2 regions of the Streptomyces sp. P1-3 genome follow, and region 1 is predicted to be linked to the other one. Evidence: riboswitches for the same ligand, from Rfam matches in the RefSeq annotation. Region 1 holds a riboswitch; the other holds the start of a gene.
The links. A riboswitch is a leader RNA that binds a small molecule or an ion and turns the genes downstream of it on or off. The one in region 1 is predicted to bind glycine.
Positions count from the first base shown of each region.

Region 2: another riboswitch for glycine. It lies ahead of gcvP (aminomethyl-transferring glycine dehydrogenase); the one in region 1 lies ahead of gcvT (glycine cleavage system aminomethyltransferase GcvT).

Region 1 is NZ_CP192512.1:2,200,448-2,214,895, reverse strand. It holds gene ACQUSR_RS09105 (L-serine ammonia-lyase) at 1-470, opposite strand, end outside; gene glyA (serine hydroxymethyltransferase) at 726-1,982, opposite strand; gene gcvH (glycine cleavage system protein GcvH) at 1,995-2,372, opposite strand; gene gcvT (glycine cleavage system aminomethyltransferase GcvT) at 2,507-3,625, opposite strand; glycine riboswitch at 3,662-3,767, opposite strand; glycine riboswitch at 3,768-3,876, opposite strand; gene ACQUSR_RS09085 (AAA family ATPase) at 4,028-4,726, shown strand; gene ACQUSR_RS09080 (hypothetical protein) at 4,761-5,279, opposite strand; gene ACQUSR_RS09075 (enhanced serine sensitivity protein SseB) at 5,504-6,271, shown strand; gene ACQUSR_RS09070 (enhanced serine sensitivity protein SseB C-terminal domain-containing protein) at 6,383-7,177, shown strand; gene ACQUSR_RS09065 (ABC transporter permease) at 7,522-8,520, shown strand; gene ACQUSR_RS09060 (ABC transporter substrate-binding protein) at 8,561-10,351, shown strand; gene ACQUSR_RS09055 (ABC transporter permease) at 10,489-11,487, shown strand; gene ACQUSR_RS09050 (ABC transporter ATP-binding protein) at 11,547-12,635, shown strand; gene ACQUSR_RS09045 (ABC transporter ATP-binding protein) at 12,659-13,699, shown strand; gene ACQUSR_RS09040 (trimeric intracellular cation channel family protein) at 13,775-14,437, shown strand; gene ACQUSR_RS09035 (carboxymuconolactone decarboxylase family protein) at 14,442-14,448, opposite strand, start outside.
Region 2 is NZ_CP192512.1:738,948-753,395, forward strand. It holds gene ACQUSR_RS03175 (glutamate--cysteine ligase) at 1-1,243, opposite strand, end outside; gene ACQUSR_RS03180 (hypothetical protein) at 1,748-2,338, shown strand; gene ACQUSR_RS03185 (DUF5999 family protein) at 2,650-2,856, shown strand; gene gcvP (aminomethyl-transferring glycine dehydrogenase) at 2,967-5,852, opposite strand; glycine riboswitch at 5,915-6,041, opposite strand; glycine riboswitch at 6,042-6,158, opposite strand; gene ACQUSR_RS03195 (PRC-barrel domain-containing protein) at 6,297-6,614, shown strand; gene ACQUSR_RS03200 (DNA polymerase IV) at 6,622-8,187, opposite strand; gene ACQUSR_RS03205 (MerR family transcriptional regulator) at 8,263-8,883, opposite strand; gene ACQUSR_RS03210 (bifunctional nuclease family protein) at 9,054-9,527, opposite strand; gene ftsR (transcriptional regulator FtsR) at 9,581-10,327, opposite strand; gene ACQUSR_RS03220 (FHA domain-containing protein) at 10,416-11,345, opposite strand; gene ACQUSR_RS03225 (DUF881 domain-containing protein) at 11,407-12,294, opposite strand; gene ACQUSR_RS03230 (small basic family protein) at 12,300-12,632, opposite strand; gene ACQUSR_RS03235 (DUF881 domain-containing protein) at 12,629-13,561, opposite strand; gene ACQUSR_RS03240 (sugar phosphate nucleotidyltransferase) at 13,702-14,448, opposite strand, start outside.

The DNA of each region.
Region 1 (14,448 bases):
AACCCGCCGCCGACCGAGTAGTACGTCTTCTCCAGCAGCGGCACCCCCTCGCGGTCGTATGCGAAGAGCGTCATGCCGTTGGCGTGGTACGGCAGCGAGCGGCGGCGGTGCAGGATCAGCTCGGTCGACTCGTCGAAGGCGATCTCGTGGGCGGTCCCTATCTCCGCGCCCAGCAGCCGCAGCCGCCCGGTGCTGCGGATCCGCTCCACCTCGTCGTCGGCCGTCTCCACGTCGACGGTGCGCGGGGAGTGCCCCTCCAGGCCGAGGAGGACGGCCTTGGGGGTGCCGTGGCCGTGTCCGGTCGCGCCGAGGGAGCCGAACAGCTCCGCGCGGACCGAGGCCGTCTGGGCGAGCAGGCCGTCCTTCTTCAGCCGGCCGACGAACATGCGCGCGGCGCGCATCGGGCCGACAGTGTGGGAGCTGGACGGGCCGATGCCGATGGAGAAGAGGTCGAAGACGGAGATGGCCACGGTGGCGGACCCCTTTGTCTGCTGGTGGGCGGTCGTGCGGTAGGTGCTGTGCGCGGGATGTGGTGCGCGTACGCGGGGTGTGACGCGCGTACATGGGCGATTGTGTGCGGGCGTACGCGGGGTGCGCTTACGCCGACGTGTGTGCGTACACGGTGCCACGAGGCGTGCGTACGCGGTGTGTGCGCCGGCACCCGGGGGCACTGCGCGCACCCTCCAGTGTGCACAGTGCCCCGTGTCGGGCGTGTGGGCGTGCGGTTACAGCCCGGGGTACAGCGGGTGCTTCTCGGCGAGCGCCGTGACGCGGGCCTTCAGCGGCTCCGTGTCATGGGCCGGCTTGAGCGCCTCGGCGATGATGTCGGCGACCTCGCGGAAGTCGTCCGCGGTGAAGCCGCGCGTGGCCAGCGCCGGGGTGCCGATCCGCAGGCCCGAGGTGACCATCGGGGGGCGCGGGTCGTTCGGGATGGCGTTGCGGTTGACCGTGATGCCGATCTCGTGCAGCCGGTCCTCGGCCTGCTGGCCGTCCAGCTCGGAGTCGCGCAGGTCCACCAGGACCAGGTGCACGTCCGTGCCGCCGGACAGCACGGAGACGCCGACCTCGGCCACGTCCGGCTGCGTCAGGCGCTCGGCCAGGATGCGGGCGCCGTCCAGGGTGCGCTGCTGGCGCTCCTTGAACTCCTCCGACGCCGCGACCTTGAAGGACACCGCCTTCGCCGCGATGACGTGCTCCAGCGGGCCGCCCTGCTGGCCGGGGAAGACCGCCGAGTTGATCTTCTTGGCGAGCTCGGCCGTGGACAGGATCACGCCGCCGCGCGGGCCGCCCAGCGTCTTGTGGGTGGTCGTGGTCACGACGTGGGCGTGCGGCACCGGGTTGGGGTGCAGACCGGCGGCGACCAGGCCCGCGAAGTGGGCCATGTCCACCATCAGGTAGGCGCCGACCTCGTCCGCGATCCGGCGGAAGGCGGCGAAGTCCAGCTGGCGCGGGTACGCCGACCAGCCGGCCACGATCAGCTTCGGCTTGGTCTCCTTGGCCAGCCGCTCGACCTCGGCCATGTCCACGACGCCGGTGTCGTCCACGTGGTAGGCGACCACGTTGTAGAGCTTGCCGGAGAAGTTGATCTTCATGCCATGGGTCAGGTGCCCGCCGTGCGCGAGGTTCAGGCCCATGATCGTGTCGCCGGGCTTGAGCAGCGCGAACATCGCCGCCGCGTTCGCCTGCGCGCCGGAGTGCGGCTGCACGTTCGCGTGCTCGGCGCCGAAGAGCGCCTTGATCCGCTCGATGGCGATCCGCTCGACGACGTCGACGTGCTCGCAGCCGCCGTAGTAGCGGCGGCCGGGGTAGCCCTCGGCGTACTTGTTGGTGAGGACCGAGCCCTGGGCCTCCATGACCGCGACCGGAGCGAAGTTCTCCGACGCGATCATCTCCAGGGTGGACTGCTGGCGGTGGAGCTCGGCGTCGACGGCGGCGGCGACGTCCGGGTCGAGCTCGTGCAGGGAGCTGTTGAGAAGCGACATGCGTCAGGATCCTTAAGAGCCGGAGAACTCGGTGTACTCGTCAGCGGAGAGCAGGTCGTCCGGCTCGTCCGTGATGCGGACCTTGAACAGCCAGCCGCCCTCGAACGGGGCGGAGTTCACCAGCGACGGGTCGTCCACGACGTCCTGGTTGGCCTCGACGACCTCACCGGTCACCGGGGCGTACAGGTCGCTGACCGACTTGGTCGACTCCAGCTCGCCGCAGGACTCGCCCGCGGTCACCGTGTCACCGACCGCCGGAAGCTGGACGTAGACCACGTCACCGAGCGCGTTGGCGGCGTGCTCGGTGATGCCGACCGTCGCCACGCCGTCCTCGGTGGCCGACAGCCACTCGTGCTCCTTGCTGTAGCGAAGCTGCTGGGGGTTGCTCATGACGTGAATTCTCCTGGATCCGAAGGTGTGGATGTGCCGTGGGTCTTGCCAGGTGGGACGAGGGTGACGAATTCGTCAGTGCGCCGGGGCCGCGGAGCCGTGCCGCGCGCCCGTCCGGCGCCGCTCGCGGTACGTCAGCGCTGCCGCTTGTAGAAGGGGAGGGCCACGACCTCGTACGGCTCGTGGGCGCCGCGGATGTCCACCGCGACGCCCTCGGTGCCCGGCTCGGCGTACGCGGCGTCCACGTACGCGATGGCGATCGGCTTGCCCAGCGTCGGGGACGGCGCCCCGGAGGTGACCTCACCGATCACGGTGCCGTCCGCCGCCACCACCGAGAACCCGGCGCGCGGCACCCGGCGGCCCTCGGCGATCAGCCCCACGAGCTTCCGCGGCGGTGCCGCCTTCGCCCGCTCGGCGGCCGCCTCCAGCGCCGCCCGGCCCACGAAGTCGCCTTCCTTGTCGAACTTGACCACGCGGCCCAGCCCCGCGTCGAACGGCGTCGTCGCTGTGGTCAGCTCGTGCCCGTAAAGCGGCATGCCCGCCTCCAGCCGCAGGGTGTCCCGGCAGGAGAGGCCGCACGGCACCAGGCCCGCGTCCGCGCCCGCCTCGGTCAGCGCCTGCCACAGCTTCTCGGCGTCGGCCGGGTCCACGAACAGCTCGAAGCCGTCCTCGCCGGTGTAGCCGGTACGGGCGATCAGGGCGGACACCCCGGCGACGGTGCCGGGCAGCCCGGCGTAGTACTTCAGGCCGTCGAGGTCGGCGTCGGTGAGCGACTTCAGGATGGCGGGGGACTGCGGCCCCTGGACGGCGAGCAGCGCGTACGCCTCGCGGTCGTCCCGCACAGCGGTGTCGAAGCCCGCGGCCCGCTCGGTGAGCGCGTCCAGCACCACCTGGGCGTTGGAGGCGTTCGCCACGACCATGTACTCCTCGGCGGCCAGCCGGTAGACGATCAGGTCGTCGAGGATGCCGCCCTCGGCGTCGCAGATCATCGTGTACCGGGCCCGGCCGACCGCGAGCGCCGACAGGTTCCCCACCAGCGCGTGGTCCAGCGCCTGCCCCGCCTGCGGGCCGGTGAGGGTGATCTCGCCCATGTGTGAGAGGTCGAACAGGCCCGCGCGGGTCCGCACGGCGGTGTGCTCGTCACGCTCGCTGCCGTAGCGCAGCGGCATGTCCCAGCCGGCGAAGTCGGTCATGGTGGCGCCGAGCGCGCGGTGCAGCGCGTCGAGCGCGGTGTGGCGTGGGGCGTCAGTCATGGTCATTTGCTCCCAGGCGAGGGCGTATGGGTGAAGTTCTCCCCATCTGTCATCGGAACCTGAGAGCTTCACCGTGACCCCGGGCGGGGGACGGCTTGCACCTTCGGCGGAGCCGCAGCAGCGGCTCGCTTTTCAGATCTGCCTCGCCCGCGCGGTATCGGGGCCTGAGAGATTCAAGGGAGGACTTGCTCCTTCGGCGCCCCGTCGCCCGGCAGTGACTGCCGGTCCGGGGACTCTCCCGCGCGGATTCAAGCGGCCGGTATGCAGTTGGCGCGCACATCATCGCACGTGCGCGCCACAAGGGAACCCCCGGACGGGAATCGGACGTTCCTTGTACGCCATTGCCTTCCCTTGACACTCTTCGGGTAGGGGGCGGTGACCGGACCCAGGAGGACGATCACGGTGCAGAGGCAGCGCAGGTGCCAGAACGACGTCGCGCGGGGTCACCCCCGGCCGTGCGAGCAGGTCACCGGGGAGCGGCGGCCGGTGCTCCGGCCCGGCCGGAGCCGGCCCGTCCACGACCTGCGCGGCCTTCCCGCCCCGGCCGCCGGCGAGCTGCGCTTCCCGGCCGGTGACCTCGCCGTCACCTCCGGACTGCCCGGCAGCGGCAAGTCCACCCTGATGAGGCGGACCGTGCCCGGACTGGACCGGCGCGGCGGCCCGGTGCTGCGCGTGGACTCCCAGGACACCCGGGAGAGCTGGGAGCGGCGGCTGCCGGGCTGGCTGCCGTACGGGCTGTACCGCCCGCTGGTGCGGCTGGCGCACTACGCGCGACTGCGCCGCGCACTGCGGTCGGGCTCGAGTGTGGTGGTGCACGACTGCGGCACGCTGCGCTGGGTGCGCCGCTGGCTGGCGTGGCACGCCCGGCGGCGCGGCCGCCGGCTGCACCTGATCCTGTTGGACGTGCCGCCTGCCCTCGCGCTCAGGGGGCAGGCGGCACGTGGTCGGGGGGTTTCCGGTTACGCCTTCCTCCGGCACAGACGGGCCGTGGCCCGCCTGGTGGCCGATGCCGAGGACGGCAGCCCGCCGCGGGGCTGCGCCTCGGCGGTGCTGCTGGACCGCCTCGCCGCCGATGCCCTGGAGGGCATCGGCTTCGAGTGAGGCTTCCGGGCTGTCCGTCGTTCGGACCGTTGGGCTAGAGCAGCACGGTCAGCAGCCTGGGCAGCACGAGCCGCAGGTCCTCCTGCACGTCCGACAGGTCCTGCTCCAGTGTCATCCGGACGCTCTTGTCCCGGTCGGCCAGGACCGCGGCGAGCAGCTCGTCGACGCCTTCGAGCAGCCGCTCCAGCAGGCCCACCAGGTCGTCGGACGGGTCGGCCTTCTTTCCGCGGATCTTGGCCTTCAGCGCGGCCTTCTTGCTGGCCTGGACCGCGTTGATGCCGTTCGTCTCCACTCGGTCCCGGAACCAACCGAGGCGGAAGCGGTCCGGGTCCCGCTGCCTGGCCTCCGCGATGAACTCGTCGGCGTCCTGGATGGCGTCGCGGAGTTTGTGGATGGCCACGAGGCGGTGGGACGTTTCGCGGGGGGCCGCCTTGGCGGACTCGGGGCGGTCCGGGATGGGCCCGTCGGCGATAGCCGGGCCAGCGAAGCCCAGGACCAGGGAGCCGCAGATCGCGGCGGAGACGGCGGTATAGGTCGCCTTACTGGTGCGCATGGATGAGTAGTCCCTTCGGTATGTCAACCCGGGTACGCGACCACGGTGTGCATGGCCGGTTGCGGTCCGCAACTTTTCCGATACCGTCCGCAGTCGCCGTACGGCTCCGCCGCCATGCCCCGCGACCTGCGCGTATCCCGCGCCGGACGCGGGCTGCCGATGAACGGCGGGCATGCAGCCGTTAGGGTGCTGTGCAGGCTGGGCGAGATGGCGGTGGGGACGGGATGAGCATCCAGAGCGACGGGTCCGAGGCGCTGGACGGCGCGTTTCCCGGCAACGAACTCGAAGAGGTGCTCGCCGCCTCCGTCGGGGTGCCGGGCGCGGGCGCCCGGATCGTCGAGGTCCTCGGCCGCAGCCACGTGTGGATCCCGCTGCCCAACGGCGGCGGCCCCGGCAGCACCGACCTCGATCTGCCGACCCTGGAGATCGACGGCGGCGCGTACGTCCCCGTCTTCAGCTCCGAACAGCAGTTCCTGCGGATCGTCGGCGACCGGATGTCCTTCGCCGTGGCCCCCGCCGTGGAGTTCGCCCGCGGCCTGCCCCCGCAGCTCGGCATCGCCGTGAACCCCGGCGGCGCGGTCGGCGCGCCGCTCCCGCCGCCCGCGGTCGCCCAGCTGTGCAGGGTCGGCCGCACGGAACTCGACGGTCCGGCCTCCGGCGGCCGGGTGATGCTGTTCGAACCGGACTGGCAGGACGAACCGGTGGACTTCCTGGCCGCCGCTGGGCTGGAGTTCGCCAAGGTGCCCGACGTACGGACCGCCCGGCGCGCCCTGGCCCGCGTCGAGGGCGACGCCCCCACGCTGTTCGTGGGCGTCCAGGTGGACCTCCCGACACCCCAGACCCAGGCGCTCGTGCTCGACGCGCTCGGCCGGGCGCTCGGCGCGGTGCCCGTGCCCTGGCCCGTCCAGCTGGTGCTGCTGGACGTCGCCCAGGACCCGGTCGGCGACTGGATGCTGGAGCGGGTCCGGCCGTTCTACGACCGTGATCGGTGACCGTGCCGGTCAATGCCGGGGCGGACTCGTAAGCTGGTGGGATGACCGGGCGGGGTGCGGCGCCGCGCACCGGAGCGATGCGGTGATGACCCAGGGAAGGGGCGGACACAGGTGAGCGCGGTCGCGGGAGGTGGTACGGCGGCTGCCGGTCAGGTCGAGCAGATGCTGCAGCAGGTCGCTCCCGGCCGGTACGACACCTACGAGGCGCTGCTGCGCGCTCTCGCCGACGGCTCCGTGTGGATGCTGCTGTGGCACGGGACCCCCGGGGCGCCCGACGCCCAGTACGGCAACATGGAGGTCGACGGCCTCGGTTACGCCCCCTGCGTCACCTCGGGGCAGGAGCTGTCCGCCAGCGGCTGGAACCGCGCGCACGAGGTGATCGGCGGCCGCCAGATCTCCGCCGCGCTCTACCGCGACCGCTGGGGCCTGTGGCTCAACCCGCACGCCCCCGGTGGCGGCGTCGGCATCCCCTGGCTCGATCTGCGGCGGATCGCGGTCGGCCTGGACCAGCTGCCCGCCGGACCCCTGCGGATCAGCGAACCCGCGATCGAGATCCCGCAGTTCTACGCCCTGCTGGGGCAGAACGCGCACCGTACGCCCGTTGTGCGGTCGTTGCGCCGGGCCTGGGTGCAACCCGCCCTCGGTGCCCCGTATCTGGTGATTGGTCTTGATCTGTACGACACGAGTCAGCCGTCCGTCGAGGCGGCGCGGCTGATGATGCGGCAGTCCGTCGGCGCGGTGCCGGACGGACTGCCGGTCTCCACGGTCGCGATGTCGGACGAGTTCGACCCGGTCGCGATGTGGCTGCGGGCCAACTCCCGTCCGTTCTTCGACCGGGACGCCTACGGCGGCGCGCCCGCGCCGTCCTACGGCTACGGCTACCCGCCCCCGCGCCCCACCTTCTGACCTGCGGCGACTGACTCCTCCCGGTGTCGGGGCGGCTTCCGCCCGGCCGGTTTTCGGCGTACCCCCGGCCGGTTCGCGGCACGCTCACGGGTATCGGCTGTTCGGTTAACGGAACGTTGTGCGCCACATCACGGTTGCGCATCCATTGCCCGAGGGGTCTGGCGGCTGATCGCGAGCCCGTTGAAGACTCCCGCTCCAAGAGACGTCGCTCCAGCGTACGAGCCTCTGTTTGCGAGTTCTGCCGCACCATCCGCACGACGTTGCGCACCACTGATGTGAACCATGCCGCCATCGCGCGGCGGGTCGTGGGCCGGTCACCGCCGGCGAGAGGGGTCCCCACAACGATGACGGCACCATTGCATGACACCGGCGCGGCCGAGGCCGCCGCCGTCGAGGTTGCCGCCGGCGTGCCCGAGAAGGAGATCCAGGGCAGGTCGCCCGGGCGAATCGCCTGGATGCGGCTGAAGCGCGACAAGGTCGCCCTCGCCGGCGGCATCATCGTGATCCTGCTGATCCTGGTGGCCGTCTTCGCCCCGCTCATCGTGAAGCTGTTCGGCCATCCGCCGAACGACTTCCACGTCGACAAGCTCAACGCCGAAACCGGCCTGCCCGAGGGCGACTTGGGCGGCATGAGCGGCGACTTCCTCTTCGGGCTCGAACCGGTCAACGGCCGCGACGTGTTCAGCCGCGTCGTCTACGGCGCCCGCGTCTCCCTGCTCGTCGCGTTCCTCGCCGCACTGGTCTCGGTGGTGCTCGGCACCGTCTTCGGCATCCTGGCCGGGTACTTCGGCGGCTGGGTCGACGCGCTCATCAGCCGGACGATGGACCTGCTGCTGGCCTTCCCGCAGCTGCTGTTCATCATCGCCCTGGTCTCGGTCATCCCCGGCGAACTGTGGGGGCTGTCCGGGTCCGGCGTCAGACTCGGCGTGCTGGTCCTGGTGATCGGCTTCTTCGGATGGAGTTACGTCGGCCGCATCGTGCGCGGGCAGACGCTCAGTCTGCGCGAGCGCGAGTACGTCGAGGCGGCGCGCAGCCTCGGCGCCGGGCGGTTCTACATCCTGATCAAGGAGCTGCTGCCCAATCTGGTCGCGCCGATCCTGGTCTACACGACCATGATGATCCCCACCAACATCCTCACGGAGGCGGCGCTCAGCTTCCTGGGGGCCGGCGTCAAGTCGCCCACCGCGTCGTGGGGGCAGATGCTGTCGGCGGCCGTCCCGGTCTACGACCTCGACCCCGCGTTCATGATCATTCCTGGTCTGGCCATCTTCATCACCGTCCTCGCCTTCAACCTCTTCGGCGACGGTGTGCGCGATGCGCTCGACCCCAAGGGTTCCCGCTGAGCGGGGCAGTACCGCACTTCACGGAGGATGCGACACAGTGATCACCACGAGCAGAGCCACCCGCCGCATCGCGGCCGGTGCCGCGGTCGCGGCGCTGCTCGCCGCGACGGCGGCGTGCGGCGGCGGAAACGGCCGTAACCGAGACAAGAACAACGACGCCGACGGAGCCGGCTTCAACGCCGCGCTCACCAAGGTGCTCAACCCGTCCACCGAGAAGGGCGGCACCCTCAAGTTCATCAGCACCCAGGACGCCGACTTCTGGGACCCGCAGCGCGGCTACTACGGCTTCATGTGGGACTTCGCCCGGTTCTACACGCGCCAGCTGGTGAGCTACGCGCCCAAGCCCGGCAAGGAGGGGATGGAGATCGTCCCCGACATGGCCACCGGCAAGGCCAAGGTCAGCGGCGACGGCAAGACCTACACCTACACCCTGCGCGACGACCTCTACTACGAGGACGGCTCCAAGATCACCTCGCAGGACATCAAGTACGGCATCGAGCGCACCTTCGCCACCGATGTCATCAACGGCGGCCCGCCGTACCTGATGCAGATCCTGGACAACGGGCAGAAGTACCCCGGCCCGTACAAGGACAAGGACCCCAAGAAGCTGGGTCTGAAGTCCATCGAGACGCCGGACGAGAAGACCATCACCTTCAAGCTCCCCAAGGCGAACTACGACTTCGAGGGCATCCTGGCGCTGCCCACGTCCACCCCGGTGCCGCCGGCCAAGGACACCCGCGCCAAGTACACGCTGCGCCCGTTCTCCTCCGGACCGTACAAGTTCAAGTCGTACGACCCGGGCAAGGAGCTCATCCTGGAGCGCAACACCCACTGGAAGAAGTCCTCCGACCCGATCCGCGCCGCCCTGCCGGACGAGGTCAAGGTCACCTTCACCACCAACGCCAACGACGCGGACGCCAAGCTGATGGCGGGGGACTACCACCTCAACCTCACGCAGCGCGGTGTGCAGACCGCGGCCCGCGCCAAGATCCTCCGTGACGCGTCGCAGAAGGCCAACACCGACGACCCGCTGACCGGCTTCATCCGCTACGCGGTCATGCCGAACACGGTCAAGCCGTTCGACGACGTGCACTGCCGCAGGGCCGTCCTCTACGCGGCCGACAAGACCTCGCTGCTCGCCGCCCGCGGCGGCACCTACGGCGGCGAGGTCGGCATCAACATGCTGCCCCCGGGCGTCCCCGGCCACGACCCGCAAAGCGACCCGTACGAGCTGCGCAAGGACGGCGGCAAGCCGCAGCTGGACAAGGCCAAGGACGAGCTGAAGCAGTGCGGCAAGCCGGACGGCTTCTCCACCAAGCTCGCGGTGCGCCAGAACGAGCCCGCCGAGATCGCCTCGGCCGAGGCCATCCAGGACGCCCTGGGCAAGGTCGGCATCAAGGTCGACATCGACAAGTTCGACGGAGCGCAGGGCAACGCCGTCATCGGCTCCCCGAACAACGTCGAGAAGCAGGGCTACGGCCTGATCGTCTACGGCTGGGGCGCGGACTTCCAGTCCGGATCGGGCTTCCTGCAGCCGCTGGTCGACAGCCGCTTCACCCTGGAGAGCGGCAACAACAACTACGGCATGGTCGACGACAAGCAGATCGACGAGCTGTTCGACAAGGCCATCGCCGAGCCCGACCCGGCCAAGGCCGCGGAGCACTACAAGCAGCTGAACAAGCGGCTGAGCGACCTGGCGGTCTACCTGCCGTTCGTCTACGACAAGTCGCTGAACTACCGCAGCCCGGAGCTGACCAACGCGTACACGTCGGACGGCTTCAACGGCAAGTACGACTTCGTCTCGCTCGGTGTCAAGGGTGGCGGCAAGTAATCGGTCCTGGTACGCGACCGATGGTCCGTCCCGATAGAGCGAAGGGCAGGTGAGGGCCTGCCGGGCGGCCGACCTGGGGGCACCTTCCAGACGAAGTCTGGGGGAGATCCCGGGCGGCCGCCCGGAGGCCGACCACAGTGCTTGTGTACATCATCCGGCGGCTCGTCACAGTCGTCGTCATGCTCCTGGTGGTCACCCTGGCCACGTTCGGAGTCTTCTTCATGGTGCCGAAGCTGACCGGCACCGACCCGGCCCTGATGTACGTCGGCAAGAACTCCGACAAAGCGTCGGTCGAGGGCACCCGCAAGAAGCTCGGTCTCGACGAGCCGGTCCTGGTGCAGTACGGCGAGTTCGTCAAGGGCATCGCCGTCGGCCGGGACTACGACGACGGCGTCGAGGTCACGCACTGCCCCGCCCCGTGCTTCGGCTACTCCTTCAAGACCGAGCAAGAGGTGTGGCCCCTGCTGAAGGACCGGCTGCCGGTCACCGCCTCACTGGCCGGTGGAGCCGCCGTCCTCTGGCTGATCGGAGGCGTCGGCGTCGGCATCGTCTCCGCACTCAAACGCGGCACGGTCTGGGATCGCGCCGCCATGATCGGAGCGCTGGCCGGCGTGTCCCTCCCGATCTACTTCACCGGCCTGTTGTCCCTGGCGATCTTCTCCTACCAACTCGGCTGGACCTCCGCCGAGTACGTCCCCTTCATGGAGGATCCCGGCGGATGGTTCAGCAACCTGATGCTGCCATGGGTCACCCTCGCCTTCCTCTACGCGGCGATGTACGCGCGACTGACCCGGGCGACCATGCTGGAGGTGATGGGCGAGGACTACATCCGCACCGCCCGGGCCAAGGGCCTGAAGGAATCGGTGGTCATCCGCAAGCACGCGCTGCGCTCGACCATGACCCCGATCCTGACCATCTTCGGCCTGGACCTGGGGGCGCTGGTCGGCGGCGCCGTGCTGACCGAGTCCACCTACAACCTCCGCGGTCTCGGCTACGAGGCGGTCAACGCGATCCAGAACAAGGACCTGCCGGTGATCCTCGGGGTCACGCTGGTCGCCGCGTTCTTCGTGGTCATCGCCAACCTCGTCGTGGACCTGCTGTACGCCGTGATCGACCCCCGAGTGAGGCTCTCGTGACGGACCTTGAGAAGACGGGCGCAGCCGGCGAGCCGGAGCAGCCCGCCGCCCTCGGCGGCGTGGCGAAGTCCGGCGCCGTCGGCGAGCCGGTGGCCGAGGACGGCGCACGGCCGGGCGCCTACCTTGAGGTGCGCGATCTGAAGGTGCACTTCCCGACCGACGACGGCCTGGTGAAGTCCGTCGACGGGCTCTCCTTCGCGCTGGAGAAGGGCAAGACCCTCGGTATCGTGGGCGAGTCCGGCTCCGGCAAGTCGGTCACCTCGCTCGGCATCATGGGCCTGCACCGGGTCGGCAACTACGGCCGGCAGAAGGCGCGGATCTCCGGAGAGATCTGGCTGGACGGCAAGGAGCTGCTCTCCGCCGACCCCGACGAGGTCCGGCGGCTGCGCGGCCGCGAACTGGCCATGATCTTCCAGGACCCGCTGTCCGCGATGCACCCGTACTTCACCGTAGGCAAGCAGATCAGCGAGGCCTACCGGGTCCACCACCAGGTCGACAAGAAGACCGCCCGCAGGCGGGCGATCGAGATGCTGGACCGGGTGGGCATCCCGCAGCCGGACAAGCGGGTGGACAACTACCCGCACGAGTTCTCCGGCGGTATGCGCCAGCGCGCGATGATCGCGATGGCGCTGGTCAACAACCCCGAGCTGCTGATCGCCGACGAGCCGACGACCGCCCTGGACGTGACCGTCCAGGCGCAGATCCTCGACCTCATCCGCGACCTGCAGAAGGAGTTCGGCTCCGCGGTCATCATCATCACCCACGACCTGGGCGTCGTCGCCGAGCTCGCCGACGACATCCTGGTGATGTACGGCGGGCGCTGCGTCGAACGCGGCCCCGCGGAGAAGGTGTTCTACGAGCCGCAGCACCCCTACACCTGGGGCCTGCTCGGGTCGATGCCGCGCATCGACCGCGACCAGACCGAACGGCTCATCCCGGTCAAGGGGTCCCCGCCGAGCCTGATCAACATCCCCGGCGGCTGCGCCTTCAACCCGCGCTGCCCGTACGCCGACGTGCCCAAGGACGGCATCACCCGCACCGAGCGCCCGGAACTGCGCCAGGTCGGCGACCGCCACTTCTCCGCCTGCCACATGTCGCAGGAGGAGCGCACCCGGATCTGGACCGAAGAGATTGCGCCGAAGCTGTGACCGAGAAGACCGAGAAACCAAGCGTGGCGAAGACGGCGGCGGTCGAGCGGCAGGCGGCGGACGCCGACTCCCCCGAGCCGCTGCTGAAGGTCACCGGCCTGGTCAAGCACTTCCCCATCAAGAAGGGGCTGCTCCAGCGGCAGACCGGCGCGGTGCAGGCGGTCGACGGGCTGGACTTCGACGTCCGGCCGGGGGAGACCCTGGGCGTGGTCGGCGAGTCCGGCTGCGGCAAGTCCACCATGGGGCGGCTGATCACCCGCCTGCTGGAGCCGACCAGCGGCAGGATTGAGTTCGAGGGCCGGGACATCACCCATCTGGGCACCGCGGCGATGCGCCCGATGCGCCGCGACATCCAGATGATCTTCCAGGACCCGTACTCCTCCCTGAACCCCCGGCACACGGTCGGCACGATCGTCAGCGCGCCGTTCAAGCTCCAGGGCGTCACGCCCGAGGGCGGCGTCAAGAAGGAGGTCCAGCGGCTGCTGTCGGTGGTGGGCCTCAACCCCGAGCACTACAACCGCTACCCCCACGAGTTCTCCGGCGGCCAGCGGCAGCGCATCGGCATCGCCCGCGCGCTGGCGCTCAAGCCGAAGCTGGTCATCGCGGACGAGCCGGTCTCGGCGCTGGACGTGTCCATCCAGGCGCAGGTGGTCAACCTGCTGGACGACCTCCAGGAGGAGCTGGGCCTGACGTACGTGATCATCGCCCACGACCTGTCGGTCATCCGGCACGTCTCGGACCGGATCGCGGTGATGTACCTGGGCAAGATCGTGGAGCTCGCGGACCGCAAGTCCCTGTACGAGGCGCCCATGCACCCGTACACCAAGGCGCTGCTGTCCGCGGTGCCGGTGCCGGACCCCAAGCGGCGCGCCAAGCGGGAACGCATCCTGCTCAAGGGCGACGTGCCCTCGCCGATCGCGCCGCCGCCGGGCTGCCGGTTCCACACCCGGTGCTGGAAGGCGACGGACCTGTGCAGGACGCAGGAACCGCCGCTGGTGGCACTGAAGACCGGCCACCAGGTGGCGTGCCACCACCCGGAGAACATGTCCGATTCCCAGGAGTGAGCCGTTCGTGATCTCCGGCCGGGCCCGGCACCGGGCCCGGCCGGAGATGATGTGCGCGACAGGTAAGAATGTCGCGTGCTCACCGATCTGTTCAGCCCCTCCGTCCAGCACTCGCTGGACATCGCCGGGATCTTCGTCTTCGCGATCTCCGGCGCGCTGCTCGCCGTACGCAAGAACTTCGACGTGTTCGGCATGGCGGTGCTCGCCGAGGTCACCGCGCTGGGCGGCGGGCTGTTCCGCGACCTGATGATCGGCGACGTCCCGCCCACCGCCTTCACCGACCTCGGCTACTTCCTCACCCCGCTCGTCGCCACCTTGATCGTGTTCTTCCTCCACCCCGAGGTCGAACGGATCACCAAGGCGGTGAACGTCTTCGACGCGGCGGGGCTCGGGCTGTTCTGCGTCACGGGCACCACCAAGGCCCACGACTACGGACTCGGCCTCACCGCGTCCGCCACGCTCGGCCTGGCCACGGCGGTCGGGGGCGGCGTGCTCCGCGACGTGCTGGCGCACGAGGTCCCCTCGCTGCTGCGCTGGGACCGCGACCTGTACGCGGTCCCGGCCATGGTCGGCGCCACACTCGCCGCGCTCCTCATCCGCTTCGACGAGCTGAACGCGACGACCAGCGCGCTCGCGGCGACGGTGGCCTTCGTCCTGCGCCTGCTGGCGATGCGGTTCGGCTGGCGCGCGCCCCGCGCGTGGAACCGGCGCAGCACGGCGGCGGAGGAGACCGCCTGAGGGGCTACATC
Region 2 (14,448 bases), 1.5 Mb from region 1:
CCCGTACCAGCTGTGCGGCGGGGATTCGGGCCGTGGCGAGGAAGCGGCCGGACCGTGGCCACTGCAACACGGCGTCGATGCCGTGGCGGCACGCGGCGTCGAAGTTCTCCTCGGCGGCGGCGAAGGGCAGCCGGGTCCACACCGGGCGGGGCTCCTCCGCGAGCGCCCGCACCAGGCCGTAATAGAAGGCGGCGTTGGCGATGACGTCGGCGACGGTGGGGCCGGCGGGCAGCACCCGGTTCTCCACCCTGAGATGCGGTACGCCGTCCGCGACCGCGTAGACCGGGCGGTTCCAGCGGTAGATCGTGCCGTTCTGCAGCACCAGCTCGTACAGCAGCGGGATTCCGCCGTCCTCCAGGACCCGCAGCGGATCCTCGTCGTCCGCGGCCGCCAGCAGCGGCGGAAAGTACCGGAGGTTCTCCTCGAACAGGTCGCGCACGTCGCTGATCCAGCGTTCGCCGAACCAGTTGCGCGGGCGTACGCCCTGAGCCGCCAGCTCCGGCTGCCGGACATCGGTGGACTGGAGGAACAGCGGCGGGCGGGACTCGCGCCACACCTCACGGCCGAAGAGGAACGGCGAGTTGGCCCCCGTCGCGATCTGGGCGCCCGCCACCGCCTGCGCGGCGTTCCACACGGCGGCGAAGCGTCCCGGCGTCACCTGGAGATGTAACTGGACGGACGTGCAGGCCGCCTCGGGTGCTATCGACCCCGAGGTGTAGGTGAACCGCTCCACGCCCTCGACGTCGATGCGGAAGTCCTCGCCTCGGGCGGCCAGCATGTGCGCGTCGAGAAGCTTGTAGCGGTCGTCGCCGGAGAGGTTCGCGGCGCCCAGGTCCGCGGCCGCCAGGGTCGGCAGAATTCCGATCATCACGACCCGCGAGGAGACTTCCCGGGCCTTGCGATCAGCATATGACAGGCCTGTGCGCAGCTCTTCCTCCAATTGATCGAAGACCCTTCCGCTCAACCGGTGCGGAACGATGTTGACTTCCAGGTTGAACTGCCCGAGTTCGGTCTGGAAATCGGGGCTGGCGATACGATCCAGCACCTGCGCGTTCAGCATCCGGGGCATCCCGTCCGAGCCCGCGAGATTCAGCTCGATCTCCAGTCCCATGAGATTCCGCGGGCGGTCGAATCGCCGCTCCTCCATCAACCTCGACAGTCCCTCCAGGCACGCCTGGAGATTCCTGCGCTGCCGCTGCCGGTCGACCAGGCCGAACCCGTTGGCCACGACCTTCTCGCCCATCGAAGCGACCTCCTCGCGCCGGCGGTTCGCGGCACCAGCCGCTGAGTCACGGTCGATGATGCCCAGGCAATGTGATCGATAACGCCCCGTGGACGGCATGCGGCCGGTAGGCTCTGCACTGCGGCACGCGCGGCACCCGGGACGGAATGGCGAAATGCCCTGAAACGGAAGAAATGTTCTGGCGAGAAACACCGACCAGAACCGGCCTACCGCATTGACGGGAAAGGCCGAGGTCAGGTGAGTGCAGAAGGAACACATTCGGCCAAATCGCCGCGCCGGGCGGACCGGAAATCCCCTTGCTGACATTTTCCGCAGCAACTAGCCGGAACCCCAAGGGAACACGTGTCGTATAAACTTGCCGAACGAGGCAGAGAGTTGACGTCCGGTATTCGACACCGGTCCACCTCTGACCCGTTCAGCTCACGGTGCCCGTCCGCACCCGACCCATCTCGCACCACCGCGTCTTTCGAACCACCGTGTCTCCGAAGTGAGAGGCGACTCATCATGCCGCTGCATGCCCTCCCGGCTCCTGCGCCCGCCCTGCGCAGCGTCCTCACGGCCCTCGGTTCCCCCAGCGCCGTCCGCGAGGCCCGCACCACCCCCGCACTGCGCTCGCTGTCCGGCCCCTTCACCCCCGAACAGCCACTGCCCGTCCATGTCCTGGAGGGCGTCACCGAACCCGGCACCCCACCCACCACCAGGCTGGCCGGCTGGCGCTTCCTGATCCGGCACGGCGGCCAGGCCGTCGCCGTGGCCGAGGCCATGCTCACCGCGGACGGCTGGGCCTTCTCCCGCTTCTCCGAAGGCCCCTACGTACGCTCCACGGAACAGGCCCTGCTCCAGGCCGAGTCGCTGCCCGCCTCCTACCAGCCGCGCCTGCTGTCCGTACCGGAGCTGTACATGCTCACGCTCTGGCTGCACGGCGACCCGGCCGCGGACGCCGCCACGGGCCGGCCCGCCCCCGGCGATCTGCTGGTGCCGCTCGCACCCGCCCCACCCGGGATCGCCGCACACCGCCCGCACCGGGTCGCCGATCTGCTGCCCGTCCTCACGGTCCGGATGCCCCCGGGTCCCCTGCTGGGCTCGCCCGCCTGAGGCACGGCCGGGAGAAGCGCCCCGCGACCCCGTGGTCGCGGGGCGCTCGGCACGCCGGCGTACGCCCCCTCCATACGGGCTAGTCCGGTCCGGCCATGCAGAACCCCCCGAAGAGACCGTCCGGTTCTGGTGAACCGTCCGCACGAGTGACACGTCCCCTTGGAGTGAGTACCGCTGCCGCGAAATCCCTGCGGAATGACTCCCGTAGGGCAAGACTGGGACCCATTAGCCGACCGACAACGGGGGGGGCGGCCATGAACGCCGCATCGAGCCGCAGGACCTTCACCACATCGCAGCGAAAGAACCCTTCCATGTGCCAGCACCAGCCGCCGTGCCCGTCAGCCGACTCCGCCGACCGGGAGGCCGCACACCTCGTGGCGCACTACCCGGAGCAGGGATGGAGCCTGCTGTGCAACGGTGTCCTGCTCTTCGAGGACACCGGTGAGCTGCTGCCGGACGGGCAGGTCATCGCCCCGCACCGGCCGCTGGGCAGCGAGCACGTCGCGACCGCCGCCTGATTCCGAGCCCATCATGACGGCCGCCTGATCCACGGCGCCGTCACAGCGCGAAGGGCCGGCCCGGCGTCAACCGCCGCACCGGCCCCCACGCATGAGCACGTTCGTGCGCGTCAGCCCTCGTACTCGTCCATCGGCGGGCAGGAGCAGACCAGGTTGCGGTCGCCGAAGGCACCGTCGATCCGACGCACCGGCGGCCAGTACTTGTCAGCCGTCGAGACCCCGGCCGGGAAGACCGCTTCCTCGCGGGTGTAGCCGTGCGTCCACTCCCCGCTCAGCGCGGCCGCGGTGTGCGGCGCGTTCCGCAGCGGGTTGTCATCCTTGGACCACTCCCCCGAGCCGACCTTCTCGATCTCCTCGCGGATGGCGATCATCGTCGCGCAGAACCGGTCCAGCTCGGCCAGGTCCTCGCTCTCCGTCGGCTCGATCATCAGCGTGCCGGCGACCGGGAAGGACATCGTCGGGGCGTGGAAGCCGTAGTCGATCAGCCGCTTGGCGACGTCGTCCACGGTCACCCCGGTGGCCTTGGTGAGCGGCCGCAGGTCGATGATGCACTCGTGCGCGACCAGGCCGCCGGGCCCGGTGTAGAGCACCGGGTAGTGCGGCTCCAGGCGCTTGGCGATGTAGTTGGCGCCGAGCACCGCGACCTGGGTGGCGCGCCGCAGGCCCTCGCCGCCCATGAGGCGGACGTACGCCCACGAGATCGGGAGTATGCCCGCGGAGCCCCACGGGGCGGCCGAGATCGGGCCGACGCCGGTCTCCGGACCCGCGGTGGGCTGGAGCGGGTGGTTGGGCAGGTACGGGGCGAGGTGCTCGCGCACCGCGACCGGACCGACGCCCGGGCCGCCGCCGCCGTGCGGGATGCAGAAGGTCTTGTGCAGGTTCAGGTGCGAGACGTCGCCGCCGAACTCGCCCGGACCGGCCAGGCCCACCAGCGCGTTGAGGTTGGCGCCGTCGACGTACACCTGGCCGCCCGCCTCGTGCACGGCCGCGCAGATCTCGGAGATGTGCTCCTCGAACACGCCGTGGGTGGAGGGGTAAGTGACCATGAGCACGGCGAGCTCGTCGCGGTACTGCTCGATCTTGGCGCGCAGGTCGTCGGTGTCGACCTCGCCGTCCTCGGCGGTCTTCACCACGACGACCTTCATGCCCGCCATCACGGCGCTGGCGGCGTTGGTGCCGTGCGCGGAGGACGGGATGAGGCAGACGGTGCGCTGCTCGTCGCCGTTGGCACGGTGGTACGCGCGCACCGCCAGAAGCCCGGCGAGCTCGCCCTGGGAGCCGGCGTTGGGCTGGAGGGAGACCTTGTCGTAGCCGGTGATCTCCGCCAGCCGCTCCTCCAGCTCGCGGATCAGCGTCAGGTAGCCGCTCGCCTGCTCGGCCGGCGCGAACGGGTGCAGCCCGGCGAATTCCGGCCAGGTGACCGGTTCCATCTCGGTGGTCGCGTTCAGCTTCATGGTGCAGGAGCCGAGCGGGATCATGCCGCGGTCCAGCGCGTAGTCGCGGTCCGCGAGGCGGCGCAGGTAGCGCAGCATGGCGGTCTCGGAGCGGTGCCGGTGGAAGACCTGGTGGGTCAGGTAGGCGTCGGTGCGCAGCAGCCCGGCGGGCAGCGCGTCCTCCGTCGCCACGTCCAGCGCGTCGACGTCGCCCTGGACGCCGAAGGCAGCCCAGACGGCGGCCAGTTGGGCGCGGGTCGTGGTCTCGTCGCAGGCGATGCCGACGTGGTCGGCGTCGGTCAGGCGGAGGTTGACCCCGGCCTCGCGGGCGGCGTCCACCACCTGGGCGGCCCGGCCCGGCACGCGCGCGGTGAGGGTGTCGAAGTACGCGTCGTGGACGAGTTCGACGCCGCCGGCCCGCAGGCCGCCGGCGAGCACCGCGGCGTAGCGGTGGGTGCGGCGGGCGATGGCGGCGAGCCCGTCCGGGCCGTGGTAGACCGCGTACATGCCGGCCATGACGGCGAGGAGTACCTGCGCGGTGCAGATGTTGCTGGTGGCCTTCTCGCGGCGGATGTGCTGCTCGCGGGTCTGCAGGGCCAGCCGGTAGGCCGGGGCGCCGTCGGCGTCGACGGAGACGCCCACGAGGCGGCCCGGCAGGCTGCGGGCGTAGGCGTCGCGGACGGCCATGAAGCCGGCGTGCGGACCGCCGAAGCCCATCGGCACGCCGAACCGCTGGCTGGAGCCGACGGCGATGTCGGCGCCGAGCTCGCCGGGCGAGGTGAGCAGGGTGAGGGCGAGCAGGTCGGCGGCGACGGTGACGATCGCGCCCAGCTCGTGCGCGCGCTCGATGACGGCCCGCGGGTCGCGGACGGCTCCGGAGGCGCCGGGGTACTGGAGCAGGACGCCGAAGACGCCACGCTCGGCGACCTCGGCCGGGATGCCGTCGGTCAGGTCGGCGACGACGACCTCGACGCCGGTGGGCTCGGCGCGGGTCTGGATGACGGCGATGGTCTGCGGCAGGCAGTCGGCGTCGACCAGGAAGACGCCGTCCTTCACCTTGCCGACACGGCGGGACAGCGCCATGGCCTCGGCCGCGGCGGTGCCCTCGTCCAGCAGCGAGGCGCCGGAGGTGGGCAGCCCGGTGAGGTCGGCGACGACGGTCTGGAAGTTCAGCAGGGCCTCCAGACGGCCCTGGGAGATCTCCGGCTGGTACGGCGTGTACGCCGTGTACCAGGCGGGGTTCTCCATCACGTTCCGCAGGATGACCGGCGGGGTGAAGGTGCCGTGGTAGCCCAGGCCGATCATGGGCGACAGGACCTGGTTGCGGTCGGCGAGCGAGCGCAGCTCGGCGAGGACCTCGGCCTCCGTGCGGGCCTCGGGCAGCCCCAGCGCCTCGGTGCTCTTGATCACGTCGGGCACGGCGGCCGCGGTGAGCTCGTCGAGCGAGCCGAAGCCGACCTGCGCGAGCATCTTGGCCTGGGCCTCGCTGTCCGGACCGATGTGGCGCCGGGCGAACGGAATGCCGCGCTCCAGCGCTGCGAGGGAGATGCGGTTGTCGGTCATCTGCGAAAGGCCTCCTGGTCTGTGCGACCTTCGAGGGGCACCACGGCGCGGGTGCCCGGACGGCCTCCCCCTCTGTCATCACGACCTGAGAGCTTCACCGTCCCGCGTGCCGCGGACCGGCTTTCCCCGTCGGTGAGGAGGGCCCGGGGGACATTCGTCCCGCAGACCCGACCTGCTTTCCAGAGTGACCTCGCCCGCGCGGTACGTGTGCCTGAGAGATTCCGGGGAGGATTTGCTCCTTCGGCGCCTCCGGCGATCCCGGTGAACTGATCCGGTTCCACTGGAGGACTCTCCCGCACAGGGTCTGCAGCCAGCGCCAGCCTACCAGCGCGATCGTCGCCCGAACCGGTGCGGTGAGCCCCGCTACACCGCGCCCAAGTGGCCTTTTGCCCTGTTGTGGCTTTTCGTAGGTGTCACGGGACAGATCTGTGAGTTGGAGGGACCGTGCAGACCGACATCGATCCGCGGCGACTGATCGGGCACAAGGCCGTCGACCGCGACGGGGCGAAGCTGGGGACGGTCGACGAGGTCTATCTCGACGACGCGACGGGCGAACCGGAGTGGGCGGCGGTGCGCACCGGGCTCTTCCACCGGGACGTCTTCGTGCCGCTGGGACCGAGCGAGGTCGTCGACGGCACCCTCCGGGTGCCGTACGAGCGTGGGCTGATCAAGGACGCGCCTGATTTCGGCGTGGGCCGCCATCTCTCGCCCGAGCAGGAACTCCAGCTGTACCACCACTACGGCTTGGACGTGCCCGGCTGACGTACCCCTACGGTCTCGACGGGCTCGGCTGACCTTCCCCACCGGATCCTCCCGCTGCTGGTGCCTCTCGCGTCGGCTCGTGCTCCTCGGGCCGGACCAGGGGCAGCGGATCGGCCGGTGCCAGGTCCGGGTCGTCGACGGCGAAGGTCCGCACCCGGCCGGGTGGGGACCACGGCTGCTCGAACCGCACGGTGACCCGCCCGACCCCGCTGCCCTGCACCCAGCCCGCCCCGTACGCGGCGTGCCGGACGTCGGCGCCCGGCAGCCACCGCCGGGCCCGCCGGGCATCCGTCGCGGCGTCCTGGCCCCCCTGGCCCGGCGTCTCCGGTATCGCGGTGCCGGAGTCCGCTCCGGGCCGCTCCGGGGCACCGGGAGCGCCCTCCCCGGCCTGGCCGAGTCCGCCGGGCTGACCGGGGACGGCGGCCGAGCCCTCCCGCTCGCCGGTGCGCCACACGGCGTGGACCGCCTCCGCCGCGTGAGCGGCCTCCTCCTCGGCGGCGTGGGCGGCCTGCGCGAACAGGTCCTCCTGGGTGTAGTCGGCCAGGCCGCTGACCCCCACCCCCAGCAGCCGGACCCCCGCCGTGGTGTCCACCTGCTCGATCAGCCGCGCCGCCGCCTCACGGACCACGGCCGGGTCGTCCGTGGGCCCACGCAGCGTCTCGGACCGCGTCAGCGTCGAGAAGTCGTACCGCCGCACCTTGATCACGACCGTCCGCCCCGCGCGCCCCGCGCCGCGCAGCCGCTCGACGCACCGGTCGGCGAGCCGGGCGATCTCCAGCTGCACCCGGGTGCGGTCGGTGACATCGGTGTCGAAGGTGTCCTCCACCGATACGGACTTGGCGTCCCGCTCGGCGACGACCGGGCGGTCGTCGCGACCGTTCGCCATCGCGTACAACGAGGCGCCGTGTGCCTTGCCCAGCAGCCGCACCAGCTCCGCCTCACCCGCCTCACGGGTCTCGGCGACCGTGTGGATGCCCACCCGGCGCAGGGCCTCCGCGGTCGCCGGGCCGACACCGGGCAGGGTGCGCACCGTCATGGGCCCCAGAAGCTCCCGCTCGGTGCCGGGCTCGATGACGACCAGGCCGTCGGGCTTGGCCTGCTCCGAGGCGATCTTGGCGAGCATCTTGGAGCCGGCGAGCCCCACCGAGCCCGTCAGCCCGGTGGCGGCCCTGATGTCCGCGCGCAGCCGCTCACCCACCGCCCGTGCGGTCACGGCGTCCTCGGCGACGCCGCCGGCCTCCAGATCCACGAACGCCTCGTCGAGGCTGAGCGGCTCCACGAGCGGGGACAGCCGTCCCAGCAGGCTCATCACCGTGTCGCTGACCGTCCGGTAGAGCGCGAAGCGGGGAGCCAGATAGGCGGCGTGCGGGCACAGCCTGCGGGCCTGCGCCGTCGCCATCGCCGAGTGCACCCCGAAGACCCGCGCCTCGTACGAGGCCGTGGCCACCACACCGCGCGGGCCCACGCCGCCGACGACGACCGGCTTGCCGCGCAGGCTGGGCTTGGCCGCCTGCTCCGCCGAGGCGTAGAAGGCGTCCATGTCCAGATGGAGAATGGTCGGCGCATCTCTCACAGTTACCGATGCTGCCGCACACCACTGACAATCGGCCCGAAGGCGGCCCCGGGGCCGCCTTCCGCCGTGGCGCGGTCAGCCCGCCCGATTGCGGCGCCGGGCGAGCTCGTCGGCGGGGTTGTGCCCGATCAGCGTCTCGCCGGTGTCCACGTGCTCACCGTGCAGCTGCGACAGCGCCTCTTCCACGTCCCGCCAGACCACGCCCACGGCGATCCCGAAGACGCCCTGGCCGCCCTGGAGCAGCTCGACGACCTCGTCCGGGGAAGTGCATTCGTAAACGGTCGCGCCGTCGCTCATGAGCGTCATCCGTGTCAGGTCGTCCAGCCCGCAGGCGCGCAGGTGCTGGACGGCGGCGCGGATGTTCTGCAGGGACACACCGGTGTCCAGCAGTCGCTTGACGATCTTGAGGACGACCACGTCCCGGAAGCTGTAGAGCCGCTGCGTCCCGGAGCCGTACGCGGGCCGCACACTCGGTTCCACGAGGCCGGTACGCGCCCAGTAGTCCAGCTGGCGGTAGGTGATGCCCGCGGCCGAGCACGCGGTGGGACCGCGGTATCCGACCACCGCGGAGGCTCGCTCGTGCAGGGGTCCGGCCTGTGCCGCGACCCGATGTGCGGGGGGAGCCGGATCGGCCGGTGCGCCCCCGTGGAGCGGATACGGACCGCCGGCCGCCGTGCCGTCGCCGGTGCTTCTCACGCCGACCTCCGTCCTTGACCTGCCTTCTCGACGGTAGGCAGTCACTCGGGGTGCGTCAACGATCGCCACACTCGGCACGCCGAGTGATAATCACCCTGAGAGTGGTTTGCCGTGACTGTCGCGCGGGAAAGGCTACTCGAATGTCAGAACGGGGGCGGACGAAGCGCCCTTCACTGGCTGCTGGTCCCGAAGTCCTCGGGAGAGATCTGGTCGAGGAACTCGCGGAACTTCTCCACCTCGTCCTCCTGCTCGTCCGGGATGGCGATACCGGCGTCGTCGAGCACGCCGTCGCTGCCGTAGATCGGGGTACCGGTACGCAGCGCGAGGGCTATGGCGTCGGAGGGGCGGGCGCTGACCTCGACACCGCTGGCGAAGACCAGTTCCGCGTAGAAGACGCCTTCCCGCAGGTCCGTGATGCGGACCTCGGTGAGCTGCTGACCCACCGCGTCGAGCACGTCCTTGAACAGGTCATGGGTGAGTGGGCGCGCGGGGGCCATGCCCTGCTGCGCGAAGGCGATCGCGGTCGCCTCTCCCGGTCCGATCCAGATGGGGAGGTACCGGTCGCCTCCCACTTCCCGCAGGAGCACGATCGGCTGGTTGGAAGGCATCTCCACCCGGACACCCACGACGTCGAGCTCGTTCACACAGCAACCCTAGGACGTGCGCGGTCGGTTTGGATAGTCGGGCCCGCGTTCGGTCAGCTCGGCGCGGACCGCAGCGCGGCCTGGAGCAGCGCCGTGTGCAGCCGCACCGACAGTGTGGCGATCTCCCGCGCCGTGGCCTCCGCATGGGCTCTGGTCTGCGGATTCCGGTGCCGACGCAGGGGTGCGACCACTTGTTCGACCAGCCCGGCCTCACGGTCCGCTGCCGCCTTTACGGCCCGCAGATGGCGCGGTTCGAGACCGAAGCGGCCGAGATCCGCGACGATCTTGGCGACCGTGACCGTCTCGGCGTCGTACGAACCGTCCGCCGCCCGCCCGACGAGCCCGTACGACTCCCACTCGGCCAGCTGGTCCTCGCTCACCTCGGTGGCCGCGAGCAGCTCGGCACGGCCGATCCGGGCGGCCGTGGGGCGCTCCAGATCGATCTCGCCGCCGTCGAGGAACTCCTGGGCGGGCGGCCCGGCCGCGGCGGGCAGGGAGACGCGCTCACCGCGCTGCAGCGCGTCGAGGTGCTCCCTGATGACCTTGAGCGGCAGATAGTGGTCACGCTGGATACGCAGGATGTAACCGAGCCGTTCCACGTCCTCCGGGCTGAACTTGCGATACCCCGATGGCGTCCGCTGCGGCTCCACCAGGCCCTCCGACTCCAGGAAACGGATCTTGGAGATGGTGACCTCGGGGAATTCCTCCCGCAGCAGGCTCAGGACCGCGCCGATGCTCATCGGGCGGCGGCCCGCGGCGGCGGTGCCGCTACCGGCACCGCCCGACGGTTTTTGCAGCATGGACCTTCCCCTGGAGGTCCCCCCGGACGGAGTCTGGGGGAGGTCAGATACCGATTGGGGGTACCCCCGGACGGAGCCTGGGGGAGGATCAGATACCGACGCCCCGCTGGCTGCCGTAGAACACCAGGCGGTACTTGCCGATCTGGACCTCGTCGCCGTTGTTCAGCGGGACCGCGTCGATCGGCTCCCGGTTGACGTACGTGCCGTTGAGGCTGCCGACGTCGGCGACGGTGAAACCACCGTCCGGAGTGCGCCGGAACTCCACATGGCGGCGCGAGACCGTCACGTCGTCCAAGAAGATGTCGCTCTGCGGGTGGCGGCCGGCCGTGGTGAGATCACTGTCGAGCAGGAAACGGCTGCCGGAGTTCGGGCCGCGGCGCACCACCAGCAGCGCCGAGCCGAGCGGCAGCGCCTCGACGGCGGCCTGCGCCTCCGGCGAAAGCGACGGCAGCTGCGTCTGCCCGGTGACCTCGGAGTCGTACGCCTCAAGACCCGAGATCGAGATCGTCGAAGTGGTCTCCGAGGCACGCTCGGGGACGGCGTCGCCCCGCAGCGGCGCACCGCAGTTGGAGCAGAACTTGCTGGACTCGGGGTTCCGGTGCCCGCACCGGCTACAAACAGGCAAGCCGACCCCTCCACCCGCACTTGAGGTTGATGGCTCCTGGAAACCTATGCGCCCGGCACCGGCAGGGTCAACAGACGACGCGCCCTGTCCGCCCGGAATGTCACCGCCCTGTGCGCCGACCTGGTCTCGGAACAGCGGCCGCTGCTCCTCGCCACCGCCGCCTTCGGCGGGACGCTGGGCACGGTGACGGGCGGTGCCGCTGCCACCGTCCCGGCGCGCACTCTTGCCGAACAACTTCCCGAACAACTTCACGGGCGATTCCCCTTGACTGAAACAGACCCGCCCGTGGGGCAGGACAAAGCCTCGCTGTAACCCTCGATGCACACACCGGTCGACCCGGACACCCTCACAACGTCCGTGACCTTCAGACAGTTTCCACCACGCGCTACTGATCTGATGCGCCGACCCCCCACTACCTCGAGTACTGGCCGGACCAGCTCCATGCCTGCCCGCCTCACTCCGATGACGACCGAGCGTAGTCAGGGCGCTTCGCCGACCGCAAGGCGTCCACGACGATCTTCTCCTCGCGTCGTACGGACACTGTGGCCTGCTCCTTCTTCAAGGTCTGCACCACGCCGCCGGGGATGTTGAGCGCCGGCTCCAGGTCCTCCGGCTTGCCGATCACCTTGAAGACGTAGGGCTGGGTCACCTTCTGTCCATCGACGGTCACGCCGTCCACGGCATCCGCGAAATACGTGTCGGCGACCACGCGTACATCGTTGACCTGGATCGCCTCCGCGCCCGCCGCGCGCAGCTCCTGGATCGCGTCGAGCAGCATGTCGGCCTTCACCGCGTTCTCCGAGTCCTGGATGGTGAACTCGATACCGGGCCCCTGAGCGGCGACCGTCCCCGCGAGCACACCCAGCTGCTGCTCCTTCTGGAGCGTCTGCTTCCGGGCCTCCTTGGCCTGGTCCGAGCTGGTCTCCAGCTCGCGGCGCTGCCCCTCCAAGCGCTCCTTCTCGGCCTCCAGGCGCTGCGTGCGGTTGTCCAGTTCGTCCAGGATCCGCACCAGGTCCTCCTGCCGCGCGCCGCGCAGCACGCTGTTCTCGGTGGTGGACCGCACCTGGATCGCCAGTCCCAGGCCCAGCACGAACAGCAGCACGGCGACGATGAGTTGGGCCCGGGTGAACCGGGGCGGCCACAGGCTCTTGGCCAGCCGCTGGCGGCCGGTGAGCGCCGGTTCCGAGGCGGCGGGCACGTGACCCGCAGCCGGCGGCGGGGCCTGGGGCACGGGCTGTACGGGCTCCTCGCCGGCCCCGGGCTTCGCGCCGTTCTCGCGCTCCCCGTGCTCCTCACGGTTCCCGCGGTCCCCGCGGTCCTCGGGCGTCTCGTCGTGGCTCATCGGCCTCACGCCCGGAAGACGTGCCGACGGATGGCGGCGGCGTTGGAGAAGATCCGGATGCCGAGGACGACCACGACGCCGGTGGACAGCTGGGCACCGACACCGAGCTTGTCGCCGAGGAAGACGATCAGCGCGGCGACCACCACGTTGGAGAGGAACGACACGACGAAGACCTTGTCGTCGAAGATCCCGTCCAGCATCGCCCGGAGCCCGCCGAACACCGCGTCCAGTGCCGCGACAACGGCGATCGGCAGATACGGCTCGATCTCCGTGGGCACCACCGGGCGGACGAACAGTCCGACCACGACTCCCACGACGAGGCCCAATACGGCGATCACGATGTGCGTGTGCCCTTTCCTGTGTCGGTGCCGCCGGTTCCGGTGGCACCGGCCTTCGGCTCTGCCGTACGTACGATGAGGCTCGGCGCGACCGGCAGCCGCACCTCGTCCTGAGCGGAGATGCTCGCCCGGATCCCGTAGTTGCTCTTCAGCACCTGCAGATACCGGCCGTCGGCGGTCTCCTGGAAGGCGCTCGCCAGGCGTTCGCCATCCCCCACCGCGAGTACCGTATAGGGCGGTACCACCGGCTTGTTGTCGACCATTATGGCGTCGCCGGCCGCTCTGATCGCCGACAGCGAGGTCAGCCGCTGACCGTTGACCGCGATCGCCTCCGCCCCCGACTGCCACAGCCCGTTGACGACCCGCTGCATGTCGCGGTCGCGGACCCGGCCGGTGTCGGAGAACCCGCTGCTCTCCCGCGGACCCCCGCCGCCCTCGTCGGCGCCTTCCGCGTCGTCGATGACGAGCTGCACGCCGGGGCCGGTCACCTCGGTCGCCCCGGCGAGCAGCGCGACCAGTTCGGCCTTGGCCCCGCCGTACTTCTCCAGCGCCTGGCGCTGCTTCTCGCCGACCTCGTCGCGCAGGGTGTCGAGCTGCTTCTCCAGGTCGTCCGCCGCAGCGGTCTCGGCCTCGACCCGGTCGATGAGCTTCTGACGCTCCTTGGCCAGCGCGGGAGCCGATATCCGCGCCTTGTCAGCGGCGACGGTCACCACGATGGCGGCCAGCACAAGTCCGACGGCCAGCCCCAGTTTGGCCCGCAGCGTGCCCGGCATGCGCGATGTCCCGGCGGCGCCCCGCCGTGCCGCGGCCTCGGCGTAACCGTCGTCCAGGCTGTGCTCCATCACGTTCGTCAGCAGCGACATGGACGCGTCGGGGCGCGGGCGCGCGGGCGGCGATGCGGTGCTCCGAACGGGGGGCTGCTGCGACATGCCGCACATCGTCGCATGTCGGGGGCGCCGTCACCCAATGGCCCCACCGGCGTGCCGGATACGGGCCCGGGTGACGGCGCCCCCGAGGTGGTTTCAGCATGTTCGCGCGACTTCCGCGCGGTGCGTGGACCGTACGCCGCTCACCGCCCGGCGCTGTCCACCACCTCCGACCACTCGTCGAGCAGGGCCTGCGCCGAGGCGTCGTCGGGGCCCTCCGCCCACAGATGGGTGACGGCTTCCGCCGGGTCCGGCAGCACCATCACCCATCGGCCGTCGGGCTCCACCACGCGTACTCCGTCGGTGGTGTCCACCGACCGGTCCCCCGCCGCCTCGACCACCCGCCGCATGACGAGCCCCTTGACCGCCCACGGGGTCGCCAGATCCCGGCGGAGCACATGGGCGCGCGGGATACGCGCATCGATCTGACTCAGTGTCAGCTGCGTACGCGCCACCAGCCCGATGAGCCGGACGAACGCGGCCGCGCCGTCGAAGACGCTGCTCGACTCGGGGATGATGAACCCGCCGCGCCCGTCTCCGCCGAAGATGGTCGACTCGGCGCGGGCGACGCGGGTGAGGTCGTCGGGCGAGGTCGTCGTCCACTCCACCCTCGTGCCGTGGTACGCGGCGACCTGCTCGGCGATACGGGTCGTGGTCACCGGCAACGCCACCTTGCCGCTGCGGCGCTCGGCGGCCACCAGGTCGAGCATGACCAGCAGGGCCCGGTCGTCCTCGACGATACGGCCCTTCTCGTCCACCAGGGACAGCCGCTCGCCGACCGGGTCGAACCGCACACCGAACGCGGCACGCGCGGACGCCACGATCTCCCCGAGCCGTACCAACCCCGAGCGGCGGCCCTCGGCGGTCTCCGTCGGCCGCGTCTCGTCCAG